DNA from 3 places in the Buttiauxella noackiae genome. Region 2 is predicted to be linked to each of the others. Evidence: predicted binding sites of a transcription regulator. Region 2 holds the regulator's gene; each other region holds the start of a gene.
What was found. The regulator CRP, encoded in region 2, controls carbon source genes, mostly activating them, when cyclic AMP is high. The targets are predictions, from matches to a motif close to ATGTGANNNNNNTCACAT.
Positions count from the first base shown of each region.

Region 1 (4,475 bases), 150 kb from region 2:
AGCTGGCTGGTGCCACGCACCATATTCTCGCAAGCGATGATGTTCAGCGGTTTCTCATTACCGTTGGTACGACGCAGAACCAGACCTTTCGCTACGGCTGGTGCAATGCGTTCAAGCACTACCGGTCCGACTGCCGTGGTCACCAGATCTACATCGGCAATCAGGGTAATCACTTCATCGCCAATACTGCTAACGGCATTAACATTGGAAACGGTGTCGATTTGCTTTTGCTCGCCAACAACGTGAACCTGGTAGCTATGGCGCGCATTCAGTGCGTCCAGCACAGTCTGGTTCACATCGGCAAAGGTCAGTTGAATACCGGCATCTGCCAGCAATTTTCCGATAAAGCCACGTCCGATATTACCTGCACCAAAATGTAATGCTTTCATGTCGTTCACCTTCTTAAATTTGAATTACCCGAGAGGGTTCGGGTGAGGAGGTTTGTGGTATTGACCACCCTCACCAGAACCCTCTCCCATTCGGGAGAGGGAAATGGAGACTTACTTCTTACCAGCCAACAGGTCGAGAACTTCCTGAACACTGGTGGTGTTCGCCAGGCGATCAATCACTGAATCATCATCCAGCGCGTTGGTCAGGCTGGTGATAACCTGGATGTGTTCGTTATTGCGAGCGGCAATACCGATAACCAGGCGGGCAATATCATCAGTTTCTTCACCGAAGTGAACACCGTGTGGATACTGGCAGAATACAACACCGGTTTTCAGTACACGGTCTTTCGCTTCAACTGTACCGTGTGGAACTGCGATACCTTCACCCAGATAAGTTGGGGTCAGTTTTTCACGTTCAAACATCGCATCAACATATTCAGGCTGGACGTAACCACCGTTCACCAGTTGCTCACCCGCAAAGCGAATGGCTTCTTCTTTGGTGGTGGCAGTCAGGCCAAGGAACACGTTGCCAGCCCCCAGGCGGAACAGCCCTTCTTCGCTTGGTACGAAGCTGTCTTCCAGGCTGCTCATGACCTTCACTTCTTTCTCGCTCAGGTTATGAGAGGCCACCAGACGCTCGGTCAGGTTGGAGTACAGGCTGCTGTCCAGGAAGTTGGTCAGAGAAATATGCTGTGCCTGTGGAACCTGACGCATCGCACGTTCGGTCAGGTCACGGTGCGTAATCACCAGGTCAACATCATCCGGCAAACTATTGATTGCACAGTTAGTTACGGAGATATTTTTCAGGCCTGCATCGCTAACTTTCTTACGCAGCACACCAGCACCCATAGCACTTGAACCCATGCCTGCATCACACGCTACGATGATTTTACGTACGTGGCTCAGGTCGTTAGACAGGCCAGCACCTACCGCCAGTGGCGCAGTTGCACCTTTGGATTCTGCTTTCATCTCTGCCATACGGCGAGCTGCTGCTTCGATATCGTCTTCTTCTTTAACTTTGCTGGTTTTCAGCAAGATTGCTGATACCACGAAGGAGACTGCGGTTGCTGCAACGATTGCTGCGATGTTCGCGAAGTACGCACCTTTTGGTGTCATCGCCAGAACTGCCAGGATGGAACCCGGAGATGCCGGAGAAACCAGGCCGCCGTTCAGGATAGTCAGTGTGAACACGCCAGTCATACCGCCGAGGATAACGGCCAGAATCAGACGTGGGTTCATCAGTACATATGGGAAGTAAATTTCGTGGATACCGCCCAGGAAGTGGATGATTGCCGCGCCGCCCGCAGACTGCTTAGCATTGCCGCGACCAAAGAACATGTACGCCATCAGCACGCCCATACCAGGACCTGGGTTTGCTTCAATCAGGAAGAAGATTGATTTGCCCAGTTCGTGGGACTGCTGAATACCCAGCGGTGAGAAGATACCGTGGTTGATTGCGTTGTTCAGGAACAAGATTTTCGCAGGTTCTACGAAGATAGAAGCCAGTGGCAGCATGTCATGGACAACCATGAAGTTAACGCCCGCCGCCAGTACTTTGGACAGGACTTCAACCGCAGGGCCAATACCCATGAACGCCAGAATCGCCAGAATCATACCGATGATGCCAGCAGAGAAGTTGTTCACCAGCATTTCAAAGCCGGATTTGATTTTGCCGTCTACCCACGCGTCGAAATGTTTAATCGCCCAGCCACCCAGAGGACCTGCAATCATCGCGCCGAGGAACATCGGCATATCCGCACCGACGATAACACCCATAGTCGTGATTGCACCAACCACACCACCACGGTCGCCACCGATTAAGCGACCACCGGTATAACCGATGAGCAACGGCAGCAGATAGGTAATCATTGGGCCTACCAGTTTCGCCAGTGTTTCACTTGGCAACCAACCGGTCGGGATAAATAAGGCGGTGATAATACCCCAGGCGATAAACGCGCCGATGTTTGGCATTACCATGTTACTCAGGAAACGACCAAAGCTTTGCACTCTGATCTTGATATCGGATGACATACGCACACCCCTTATTGTGTTTACGCGCTGAAAAGCAGCCCGAGGTTTATTGTTAATGTGGTGGCAAGCAACGCTGCCAGATGCTCTAAGTGAGGCGAATTTGGCACTGAATCGTGAAACTGTCCAGCGAGCGGAAATTTATGTGATGAAGATCACCAATTGATGGGGGCAGCTAACTACGATCAGGAGATCTACGTCACATAATCAGTGTGTAAAAAAAACACAGTAGCTATTTTTTGCGCATAGTTGACGCCTAAACGTGATGGAAATCACATTTCATAGTTGTGACTTTGTTATTTATATGTGATTAGCATCACAAGAAATTTTAAGTGATTTTTATGGAGTGTGATCCGGGGCAACCCGGCGATGCCGGTTCATTAGATTTTGTCAGAAAATTACAGCGCAGCGGCAAGTTCGGGCTCTCACCATTTCAGATGCACTACCTTTTACTGCATCCTGATCCATACTTAGTTTTTGTCGATTAAAAATGGACGATGTAATGAAACTTATTGGTAATTACACCAGCCCGTATGTGCGCAAAATCTCAGTGATAATGCTGGAAAAAGGCATAACTTTTGAATTTGTAAACGACAACCCCTGGACTTCAGAAAGCAGCACACCGCAATACAACCCGCTCGGCAAAGTCCCGGCGCTGGTCACCGGCGATGGGCAATACTGGTTCGATTCACCGGTGATTGCCGAATATCTTGAGTTGTTGGATATCGCCCCTGCCCTCATTCCACGCGAGCCCTTAGCCGCACTGCAGATGCGCCAGATAGAAGCGCTGGCCGATGGCATTATGGACGCGGCTCTGGTTTCGGTACGCGAACGCCAACGTCCGCCGGAGCAGCAATCTGAAACGGAACTGCTGCGCCAACGTGAAAAAATCAGCCGCAGCCTGACAATGCTTGAACAGTACGTCGCAGATAAAAAACTGGATGCGGAAAACCTAAGCGTCGCGACCATTGCAGTGGCATGTGCTGTGGGCTACCTCAATTTCCGTCGCGTTTCACCAGGCTGGTGTGTCGACCGCCCGCATTTAGTCAAACTGGTTGAGAAACTTTTCGAACGTGAAAGTTTTGCACGTACTGAACCGCCAACAGCATGATCTCCCGCCATGACAGGGGGGCAACTCCCCCTGTAAACTATCGCAATATTTCACCATTCTGCGGCTTGCTATGACTACCCATCGCACCTTGTACAGCCAACTTCCAGCAATCGATAAACTGTTACGTGACGCCTCATTCAGCACTTTGCTGCACCATTTCGGCCACACTCAGGTGGTGAACACCTTACGCGAGATGCTGGAGGTGGCACGGGAACACATTCGTACTCAGGAAATCCTGCCACCCTGGAACAGCGATTGGGCAGCACATGCAAAGCAACAGCTTGAATCAGGCCAGCGCAGCGCCCTGTTGCCAGTATTTAACCTGACCGGCACGGTACTTCATACCAACCTGGGTCGCGCATTGCAGGCAGAAGCCGCAATTGAGGCCGTGACTCAGGCAATGCGCTACCCCGTAACACTGGAATATGACTTACATGGTGCAGAGCGCGGGCACCGTGACAGAGCATTGGCGGGCTTGCTTTGCGAACTGACCGGTGCGGAAGACGCCTGTATCGTCAATAACAATGCAGCAGCCGTATTGCTGATGTTGGCGGCATGTGCCAGTGGTGAAGAGGTGGTGGTTTCACGTGGCGAACTGGTCGAAATTGGTGGTGCATTCCGTATTCCTGATGTGATGCGTCAGGCGGGTTGCCAACTTGTTGAAGTTGGCACGACTAACCGCACGCATTTGAAAGATTACCGCCAGGCAGCGAATGAAAATACCGCGCTATTGATGAAAGTCCACACCAGCAATTACCAGGTTGCGGGCTTTACTAAAGCGGTCGATGAAGCAGAACTCGTGGCACTGGGTAATGAGCTAAATATTCCCGTGGTGACTGATTTAGGTAGCGGTTCGCTGGTCGATCTGACTCAGTGGGGATTGCCGGAAGAGCCAATGCCTCAACAGTTGATTGCCGCAGGCGTAAGCCTGGTGAGCTTCTCCGGTG
Region 1 is NZ_JPRU01000003.1:161,983-166,457, forward strand. Features, by position in the region: gene mtlD (mannitol-1-phosphate 5-dehydrogenase) at 1-389, opposite strand, end outside; gene IX31_RS16630 (PTS mannitol transporter subunit IICBA) at 501-2,420, opposite strand; gene IX31_RS16635 (glutathione S-transferase) at 2,920-3,528, shown strand; gene selA (L-seryl-tRNA(Sec) selenium transferase) at 3,599-4,475, shown strand, end outside.
Region 1: a site for CRP is predicted at 2,722-2,739, ahead of IX31_RS16635 (glutathione S-transferase). Genes of this name have one in related genera too.

Region 2 (4,475 bases):
TGCACGGCGGTGTGGTCACGCCACAGCATGATGTAGCCAAAGCCGTGGATTTACTGGTTGGTGTGGTACCGATTGTGAACCTGGAGTGGATACAAAAACTGGTGCGAGATACCAGCGAGCGCGGGCATTCCCGTGAAGCGGTAATGGATTCTGTGGTTCGTTCTATGGATGACTATATCAATTACATCACGCCGCAATTCTCTCGCACCCACATCAACTTCCAGCGCGTCCCAACTGTTGATACGTCGAACCCATTTGCGGCTCGCGGCATCCCGTCACTGGATGAAAGTTTTGTGGTGATTCATTTTCGCGGGCTGGATGACATCGATTTCCCGTATTTACTCGCCATGCTACAAGGCTCATTTATTTCGCATATCAATACATTGGTGGTGCCGGGCGGCAAGATGGGGCTGGCGATGGAATTGATTATGACACCGTTAGTGAAACGGTTGGCGGAAGGGCGAAATATTAATCAGGGCGATTGATCACCGCCCTTGTCATGACTTATGCCCGTTAGCATTCGATTTGCTGGTGGGCGGCACTCACAACCCCCTGCTGCTCGAAGGATAACGGATAAATTAGCCTTCAATCACTTCATAGCTATGAGTAACATTGACAGCTTTTTCAAGCATCAGTGCAACAGAGCAGTACTTCTCAGCAGAGAGATCTACTGCGCGGGAAACTGCAGCATCTTTTAACTCTTTGCCTGTCACGATGAAATGCAGATTGATATGTGTAAACAAACGCGGAGCCTCTTCACGGCGCTCAGAGGTCAGTTTCACTTCACAGTCGGTCACGGTGTAGCGGCCTTTTTGCAAAATAGAAACTACGTCAATTGCACTGCAACCGCCAACGGACATCAGCACCATTTCCATTGGGCTTGGTGCTTTATCACCAGAATTGCCATCCATAAGAATCTGGTGCCCTGAAGCGGATTCACCCAGGAAGGTAAACCCTTCAACCCATTTCACTCGTGCCTGCATGCTACTTACTCCTGTAGATAAATTACCGTTCAGAGTACGCAGATTCAGCAAATCTGGCAACGGAAGGCGACATGCGTCAAGCTGAAACGATACAACAGGAGACACTTGTCAAAAGCTATGCTAAAACAATCCAGATGCTACATCGATACATTGACGTAATGCATGTATGCAGAGGACATCACTAATTACAGGCAGCAAGAATGACTTGCATGCCATCTCCCCAAGGTGGGGAATATTCTAATTACTTGCAACGCCAGACAGGATGTTTAGCGTCCTGTCGTTGGTAGCCAGTTATAAAACAGAGGATAACCGCGCATGGTGCTTGGCAAACCGCAAACAGACCCGACTCTCGAATGGTTCTTGTCCCATTGCCACATTCATAAGTATCCATCGAAGAGCACACTCATTCACCAAGGTGAGAAGGCAGAGACGCTGTATTACATCGTCAAGGGCTCTGTGGCTGTTCTGATTAAAGATGAAGAGGGCAAGGAAATGATCCTCTCCTATCTAAATCAGGGCGATTTCATTGGTGAGTTAGGGCTGTTCGAAGAAGGTCAGGAGCGTAGTGCCTGGGTTCGTGCTAAAAGTGCCTGTGAAGTGGCTGAAATTTCATATAAAAAATTCCGCCAGCTAATCCAGGTCAACCCAGACATTCTGATGCGCCTTTCTTCGCAGATGGCACGCCGTCTGCAAGTCACTTCTGAGAAAGTAGGCAACCTGGCATTCCTGGACGTTACCGGTCGTATCGCGCAGACACTGCTGAACCTTGCTAAACAACCTGATGCAATGACCCACCCGGACGGTATGCAGATTAAAATTACCCGTCAGGAAATCGGTCAGATCGTGGGTTGCTCTCGCGAAACTGTTGGTCGCATCTTGAAAATGCTGGAAGATCAAAATCTGATCTCCGCTCACGGTAAAACGATCGTCGTATACGGCACTCGTTAATCTCCGTCTAAAAAAATGGCGTGTTACTTCAATAACACGCCATTTTTGTCTCAAAAAAACCAAATCTGAAACCCGTTTAGGCAGCAAGTGAGTTCATCCCGATGAGCTTACTCAAGTAAGTGATTCGGGTGAATGAATGCAGCTAACGCCGCTGCAGCTTTAAGTAAGAAGGGTTTATGTGGCGAAGAGTTATCTACCATCCCGAGGTGAATTACGCACTGCGACAAACGCTGGTGCTGTGCCTCCCTGTGGCGGTAGGTTTACTCGTTGGCGATCTCCAGTCTGGCCTGCTTTTCTCGTTAGTTCCTGCCTGCTGCAATATTGCGGGCCTTGACACTCCCCATAAGCGCTTCTTCAAACGTTTGATTATTGGCGGCAGCCTTTTTGCCATCAGTAGCTTGATCATGCAGTTGCTACTTTTGTATACCAGTGTGCCACTGCCTATCATTCTTGTTGTGATGGCACTTTTACTGGGTGTCACGGCAGAAATCAGCTCACTTCACGCGCGTCTACTTCCCGCTTCACTGATTGCCGCTATTTTTACGCTCAGCATGGCCGGGAATATGCCAATCTGGAAGCCGATGCTACTTTATGTCTCCGGTACGATTTGGTACGGCGTATTTAACTGGTTTTGGTTCTGGATGTGGCGCGAGCAGCCATTACGCGAATCATTGAGCCTGCTCTATCGGCAGTTAGCAGATTACTGTGAAGCAAAATACGGCATGCTGACTCAACATACCGATCCGGAAAAAGCGCTGCCTCCGCTACTGGCTCGTCAGCAAAAAGCAGTAGATCTCATTACTCAATGCTACCAACAGCTTCATATGCTGGCGGCGAATCAGCATAACGGCTACAAGCGCTTGCTGCGTGCTTTTCAGGTGGCTTTAGATTTACAGGAACACATCTCGGTAAGCCTTCACCAGCCTGCGGAAGTGCAAAAACTCGTCGAGAAAAGCCATGCAGAAGCGGTTATTCGCTGGAATGCCCAGACAATCGCGGCGCGGCTACGTGTACTGGCTGACGATATTCTTTATCATCGTTATCCACAGCGTTTTACGATGGAAAAACAGATCGATGCCCTTGAGAAAATCGCCCGACAGAATCCAGATAACCCGGTAGGGCAATTTTGTCATTACCACTTCAGCCGTGTCGCTCGCGTGCTACGCACTCAACGCCCACTCTATGTCCGTGATTTAATGGAAGACCGGCAGCGCCGTTTGCCGCTGTGGGCGGCATTAAAAAGCTATTTATCATTGAAGTCAGCGGCGCTTCGCAACGCAGCAAGATTGGGTGTGATGCTCACGATAGCCAGTCTGTTAGGTGCATTTTTACATCTGCCCAAGCCCTACTGGATTTTAATGACGGTGATGTTCGTGACACAAAACGGCTACGGTGCCACACGTGTTCGAATTCTCCACCGTTCGGCTGGCACCATCGCAGGCCTTGCCATCGCAGGTATTGCGCTGCACTTCCACTTCCCGCAAAGCATTGCCCTGGGCGCGATGTTGGTCATTACGCTGGTGAGCTATTTGTTTATTCGCAAAAGCTACGGCTGGGCGACGATAGGCTTTACGGTGACAGCCGTTTATACCCTGCAATTGATAACATTAAGTGCCGAGCAGTACATCGTCCCTCGCCTGATAGATACCTTGCTAGGCTGTTTGATAGCCTTTGGCGGTATGGTGTGGCTATGGCCACAATGGCAGAGTGGCTTGTTGCGCCAGAACGCGCACGATGCGCTGGAAAGGGATCAAAGTGCCATTCGCCTGATTCTAAGTAATGACCCCGAACCAACGCCGCTGGCTTATGAACGCATGAAGGTCAACCAGGCACATAACGCTCTGTTTAACTCCCTGAATCAAGCAATGCAGGAGCCTGGGTTTAATTCGCATTATCTGGCGGATATGAAACTGTGGGTGACACACAGCCAATTTATTGTCGAACATATTAACGCAATGACGACTTTGGCTCGCGAGCACAATATGTTGACGCCAGACCTTGCCCAGCGTTATTTGCAGTCATGTGAAATTGCTCTGCAACGATGCCAGCAGCGTCTTCAATATGATGAGCCAGGAGAAACCAATGACGCGAATATTCTGGACCCGCTTGAAGGGCTTCCAAACGGGCCGCTAAGTACGATGGAGCAACATTTGCAGCGGATACTGGGACATCTGAGCACCATGCATACCATATCTTCAGTTGCATGGCGCCAACGGCCACATCATGGTATCTGGCTGAGCCGCCTACGACGGTCCAGCTAAGTATTACGCCTTAATTATCTTCGCGACAGCTTTAGCGAAACGCTTCATGCCATCTTCAATATCGATATCTTCAACAATCAACGCAGGTGCAAAACGCATTACGTCAGGCCCCGCATTGAGTACCATCACGCCCTCTTCCGCTGCTGCGTAAAGGAACTCACGTGCGCGACCTTTGTATTGCGGTTTCAACTCAGCACCGATCAATAGGCCCATCCCGCGGATATCGCTGAACAGATCAAACTGCTCATCGATCTTCTGTAAATGAGCGACGAACTGTTCCCGT
Region 2 is NZ_JPRU01000003.1:16,090-20,564, forward strand. Features, by position in the region: gene IX31_RS15955 (phosphoribulokinase) at 1-485, shown strand, start outside; gene IX31_RS15960 (OsmC family protein) at 579-983, opposite strand; gene crp (cAMP-activated global transcriptional regulator CRP) at 1,299-1,931, shown strand; gene IX31_RS15970 (YccS/YhfK family putative transporter) at 2,108-4,192, shown strand; gene argD (bifunctional acetylornithine/succinyldiaminopimelate transaminase) at 4,196-4,475, opposite strand, start outside.

Region 3 (4,475 bases), on a different contig from region 2:
GGCATTCAAAAGCCTTTCATGGCAATTTTCGTCTGGACCGTAATTTTCTCAATCCTTACCGTGATTCTGACCGTTGCCGTAGGCATGGTTCTGGCGTGTGTCGTGCAGTGGGAATCGCTGAAAGGCAAAGCAATTTATCGCGTGATGTTGATTCTGCCCTACGCGGTGCCATCGTTTATTTCCATCCTGATTTTCAAAGGCTTGTTCAACCAAAGCTTTGGTGAAATCAACATGATGTTGAGCTCACTGTTTGGTATCAAACCGGCCTGGTTCAGCGACCCGACCACCGCGCGATCAATGATTATTATCGTGAATACCTGGCTGGGTTATCCGTACATGATGATCCTGTGCATGGGCTTGCTGAAAGCGATTCCAGACGACCTGTACGAAGCCTCGGCAATGGATGGCGCAGGCCCGTTCCAGAACTTCTTTAAAATCACGCTGCCGCTGCTGATTAAACCGCTGACGCCGCTGATGATCGCAAGTTTTGCCTTTAACTTTAACAACTTCGTGCTGATTCAACTGTTAACCAACGGTGGGCCAGACAGGCTCGGCACCACAACGCCTGCCGGATACACGGACTTGCTGGTGAGCTACACCTACCGCATCGCCTTTGAAGGCGGCGGTGGTCAGGACTTTGGTTTAGCTGCGGCTATCGCAACGCTTATCTTCATTCTGGTTGGCGCATTAGCGATTGTTAACCTGAAAGCCACCCGCATGAAGTTTGATTAAGGAGCGACACTCATGGCTATGGTTCAACCCAAATCTCAGAAACTGCGTTTATTAACCACGCACTTACTGCTGCTGATTTTTATCGCGGCGATTATGTTCCCGCTGCTGATGGTTATTGCGATTTCACTGCGTCCGGGTAACTTCGCGACGGGCAGCCTTATCCCGGACCAAATCTCCTGGGAGCACTGGAAATTAGCGCTTGGTTTCAGCGTGCAACATGCCGATGGCAGCGTAACGCCACCGCCGTTCCCGGTGCTGTTATGGTTGTGGAACTCGATTAAGATTGCGGCAATTACTGCGCTGGGGATCGTAACGCTCTCAACGACCTGTGCTTACGCTTTTGCCCGTATGCGCTTCCCTGGCAAAGCGACGCTGCTAAAAGGGATGCTGATTTTCCAGATGTTCCCGGCAGTGCTCTCCCTGGTGGCGCTGTATGCCTTGTTTGACCGCCTCGGCCAGTACATTCCGTTTATTGGTTTGAATACGCATGGTGGGGTGATCTTCGCCTATCTTGGCGGTATTGCGCTGCATGTCTGGACAATTAAAGGCTATTTCGAAACGATTGATAACTCGCTGGAAGAAGCAGCGGCACTGGATGGCGCAACCCCATGGCAAGCCTTCCGCCTGGTGTTACTGCCACTTTCCGTACCGATTCTGGCGGTGGTGTTTATTCTGTCGTTTATCGCCGCGATTACTGAAGTGCCGGTAGCGTCGTTGTTGCTGCGCGACGTTAACAGCTACACCCTGGCTGTGGGCATGCAGCAGTATCTCAACCCACAAAACTACCTGTGGGGCGACTTTGCCGCAGCCGCTGTGCTTTCAGCTATCCCGATTACCGTGGTGTTCTTACTGGCGCAGCGCTGGCTGGTGAGTGGCCTGACGGCTGGCGGTGTGAAAGGTTAAGATTTCCTGTAAGTTATTGCTTCACATTATGTAATTTTACCCGATAGATATTGGGTTAGAGCAAGGCGGCAACTGCAAGAGTCCCCAGGAGCTTACTAAAGTAAGAGACTTGGGCGAAGAAAGGCAGCCAACGCAGCGCTAGCCCGAGAGATAAAGGGTAAGCCACTGCAAACCCTCATTTGACCTTAGTATCATTTCCGGCGGCCCCTGGGCCGCCATTTTTTTTATTCGCGCTTCAGGCGGGTGCTGTTACACAACCACAGCGTTATCACCAGCAACAAAATAGCACCGGAGTAAATCAGCACGTCACCCGGATCTTTATGGTCGATGATGATAAGACGCACAATGGCGGTGATGCCGATATATATAAAATAGCGCAGCGGGAAGTGATAGCCCGATTGAAAATACTTAACGATCAAAGCGATAAATTCGAAGTAGAGGAAGTAAACCACCAGCCCTTCAATAAGCTGGTACTTGCTGGCTTGATCGGTAGGTGCAAACAACGATGTGGCTAAATGCAGCGTTTCTTTACCCAGGAAGATGATGAGGATTAGGCCAAGCGCAAGCAACGCCAGATTGAGGACCATTTGCATAACTTTAGCGATTAGCTCAACGCCGGGAGTGGTTGTCATAGGAACGCCTCGTGTTCGGGTATCGAGGTATTGTTATACGTTAAAAATGTGATGCAGATCTCAATATTTTACTTATATAACCGTTCACTGCCGGAGGACGGTCCTATGGCAGGCCAGTGAAGGTTCCGTTCACCGAGCCTTCAGTGATACATGAAATTACCGAACCGGTGAACGTATCAAGGGGGCTACCGTGCACCGTAATCCCCCTGACACGTTCACCGTTAGCAAGTGTCTCCGGGAACACAGGATTTATGGGTGAACGGAAAACCTCCGATCGCCCATACTCGTAATTATTGGAACCCCATCAGGTTCCAATAAACCCTCATTAGCGGAAATTAATATCCCGATCGCTCGTCATCCCATACAACTCAAACTTACGCCCAACCATCTGCCCGCCGTCACGCGTCAGCGGCGTCCAGCTCACTTGCGCGCGGCTGCGGGTCGGTGATGAAGAGAATATATCGAGTGGTACATTGACGTAGAAACCTTTGGTGAAATCCCCTTCCCCATACTCTTCTTTCGAAACGTTGGTAATCGTCGCATAAGTCCCGACCACCACGCCGCTGTCAAAGCGTTTGGAGATCTCCAGCGTGCCGCCTTTATCTTTCGCCAGATACTGGCCGATGCTCAGTTTAACCAACACGTCATCAGCAAACGGCGGCGTCCAGTAGCCGGTGATATGGCCGGTTGGCGCACTGTAATCGGTGAACTTCATCATGTCCTGCGCACTGCGCCAGTCACGCTGTTTTACGTAGTTGGCGTTGGCACCAATCGCCCAATTGCTGTCGACCGGGCGATACAACACCTCCGCGCCCACGCCGCCGTACATGGTTTCGAGATAGCCGCCGTACACCTGCCCGTACCAGCTGTTCCCCAGATACTGGAAGTAGTTAGCTTGCAGGTTGTTGACGTAAATGTCGTTCTCAACGTAGTCACGGACGTGGGTTCGTACGCGCGGCAGCGTCGAGTCGTTCGGTGGATTGGTATAGTTAAATTTGTCGTAGTTATTGGCGATGTTGGCAAAGAGGCTACCGGTCGTCAGCAGGTGATCCGTCACCCACCAGTCGGCTGTTCCCATCACCCCAACCTGATACATGTAGAAGCTTTCTGGCCCGCCAACCGACTGGTTCAGTACCGGGTTAATCGAGAAATTCACCTTCGATTTATCGATGTAATAGCCCTGCTCGGTTTTCTCCGGAATAACCGGTTCAACACGTTTTTGCACCAATTGTGTTTCGTGCCCAAGTGGCTCACCTTCCAAGTGATGGCGCAGGCTGGAAACATCCGTTTCCGTTGTCACCTGTGGCATATTCAGGCGGATTTCCGTCACGCGGATGGTGCGAATATTCTCCGGCAGGTCATTCATGATGATGCGGTTTGCGCGCTCAATGCCTTCACGGGAGTCGCGGTATTTCACCTGCTCACCCGTTACATATAGGGTATCGCCCTTCACCTGGATATTCGGGTTTGCCAGCCCGGCATTGTATTTGAGCGACGTTAACTGATTTGCCACCACCGTCGGCTGCAAAATTTCATCTTGCGGCTGCGGCTGGTATTGCGGGCGGCGATTATCGTTATAGCCAGGGCGCAAGTCGTTGAAGTTAGTCCTCAGCGTCACGCCAAACATGAAGGTGTTGCCGCGCTCATAGCTGACGTTAACGTCGGCCCAGTCGGTGACGCGATAGATAGCGCCGACGTTAAAGCTGCTGCGCTGGTCGATTTTTCCGGCAAAATCCTGGGTGTAGTTATTGCCTTCGTATTCCGCTTTCAGGCGCAGCGGCTGCCATGGCGTTTGATACTCGATGCCGCCAAATAGCGATGCCGGGCCGTGGAACATGCCGCTAAAGTTGAACGATCCCGCCTGGTTGTAGCTGTTATTGCGATAACAGAATCCATCGCTGGCTTCGCAAAACGGGTTCTTCACATTGCCGCTAGTGCCCATATAGCCCCAACCCATCCCGAGCGAGAAATCGAACGGCCCCCAGGCTTTGCTCGCCACCACATATTCGCTGTCGAACAGGCCGGTACCGCCTAAGTCGCGCACGCCCACCGACACCTGCGGCAAGTAATACCCTTCTTCCCAAAGCCGCACTTTCATGTCGAAAGCTTTATCTTTGTAAGTCTGATCGCCCGAAAAAGCTTCGACGCTGCTGTATTGCCGAGTGCGCACATCGGTATAGCGCAGAGTCGTTTCCAGCCACGGGAAAA
Region 3 is NZ_JPRU01000001.1:1,856,739-1,861,213, forward strand. Features, by position in the region: gene malF (maltose ABC transporter permease MalF) at 1-732, shown strand, start outside; gene malG (maltose ABC transporter permease MalG) at 745-1,635, shown strand; gene psiE (phosphate-starvation-inducible protein PsiE) at 1,860-2,267, opposite strand; gene IX31_RS08395 (YjbH domain-containing protein) at 2,593-4,475, opposite strand, start outside.
Region 3: a site for CRP is predicted at 2,314-2,331, ahead of psiE (phosphate-starvation-inducible protein PsiE). Genes of this name have one in related genera too.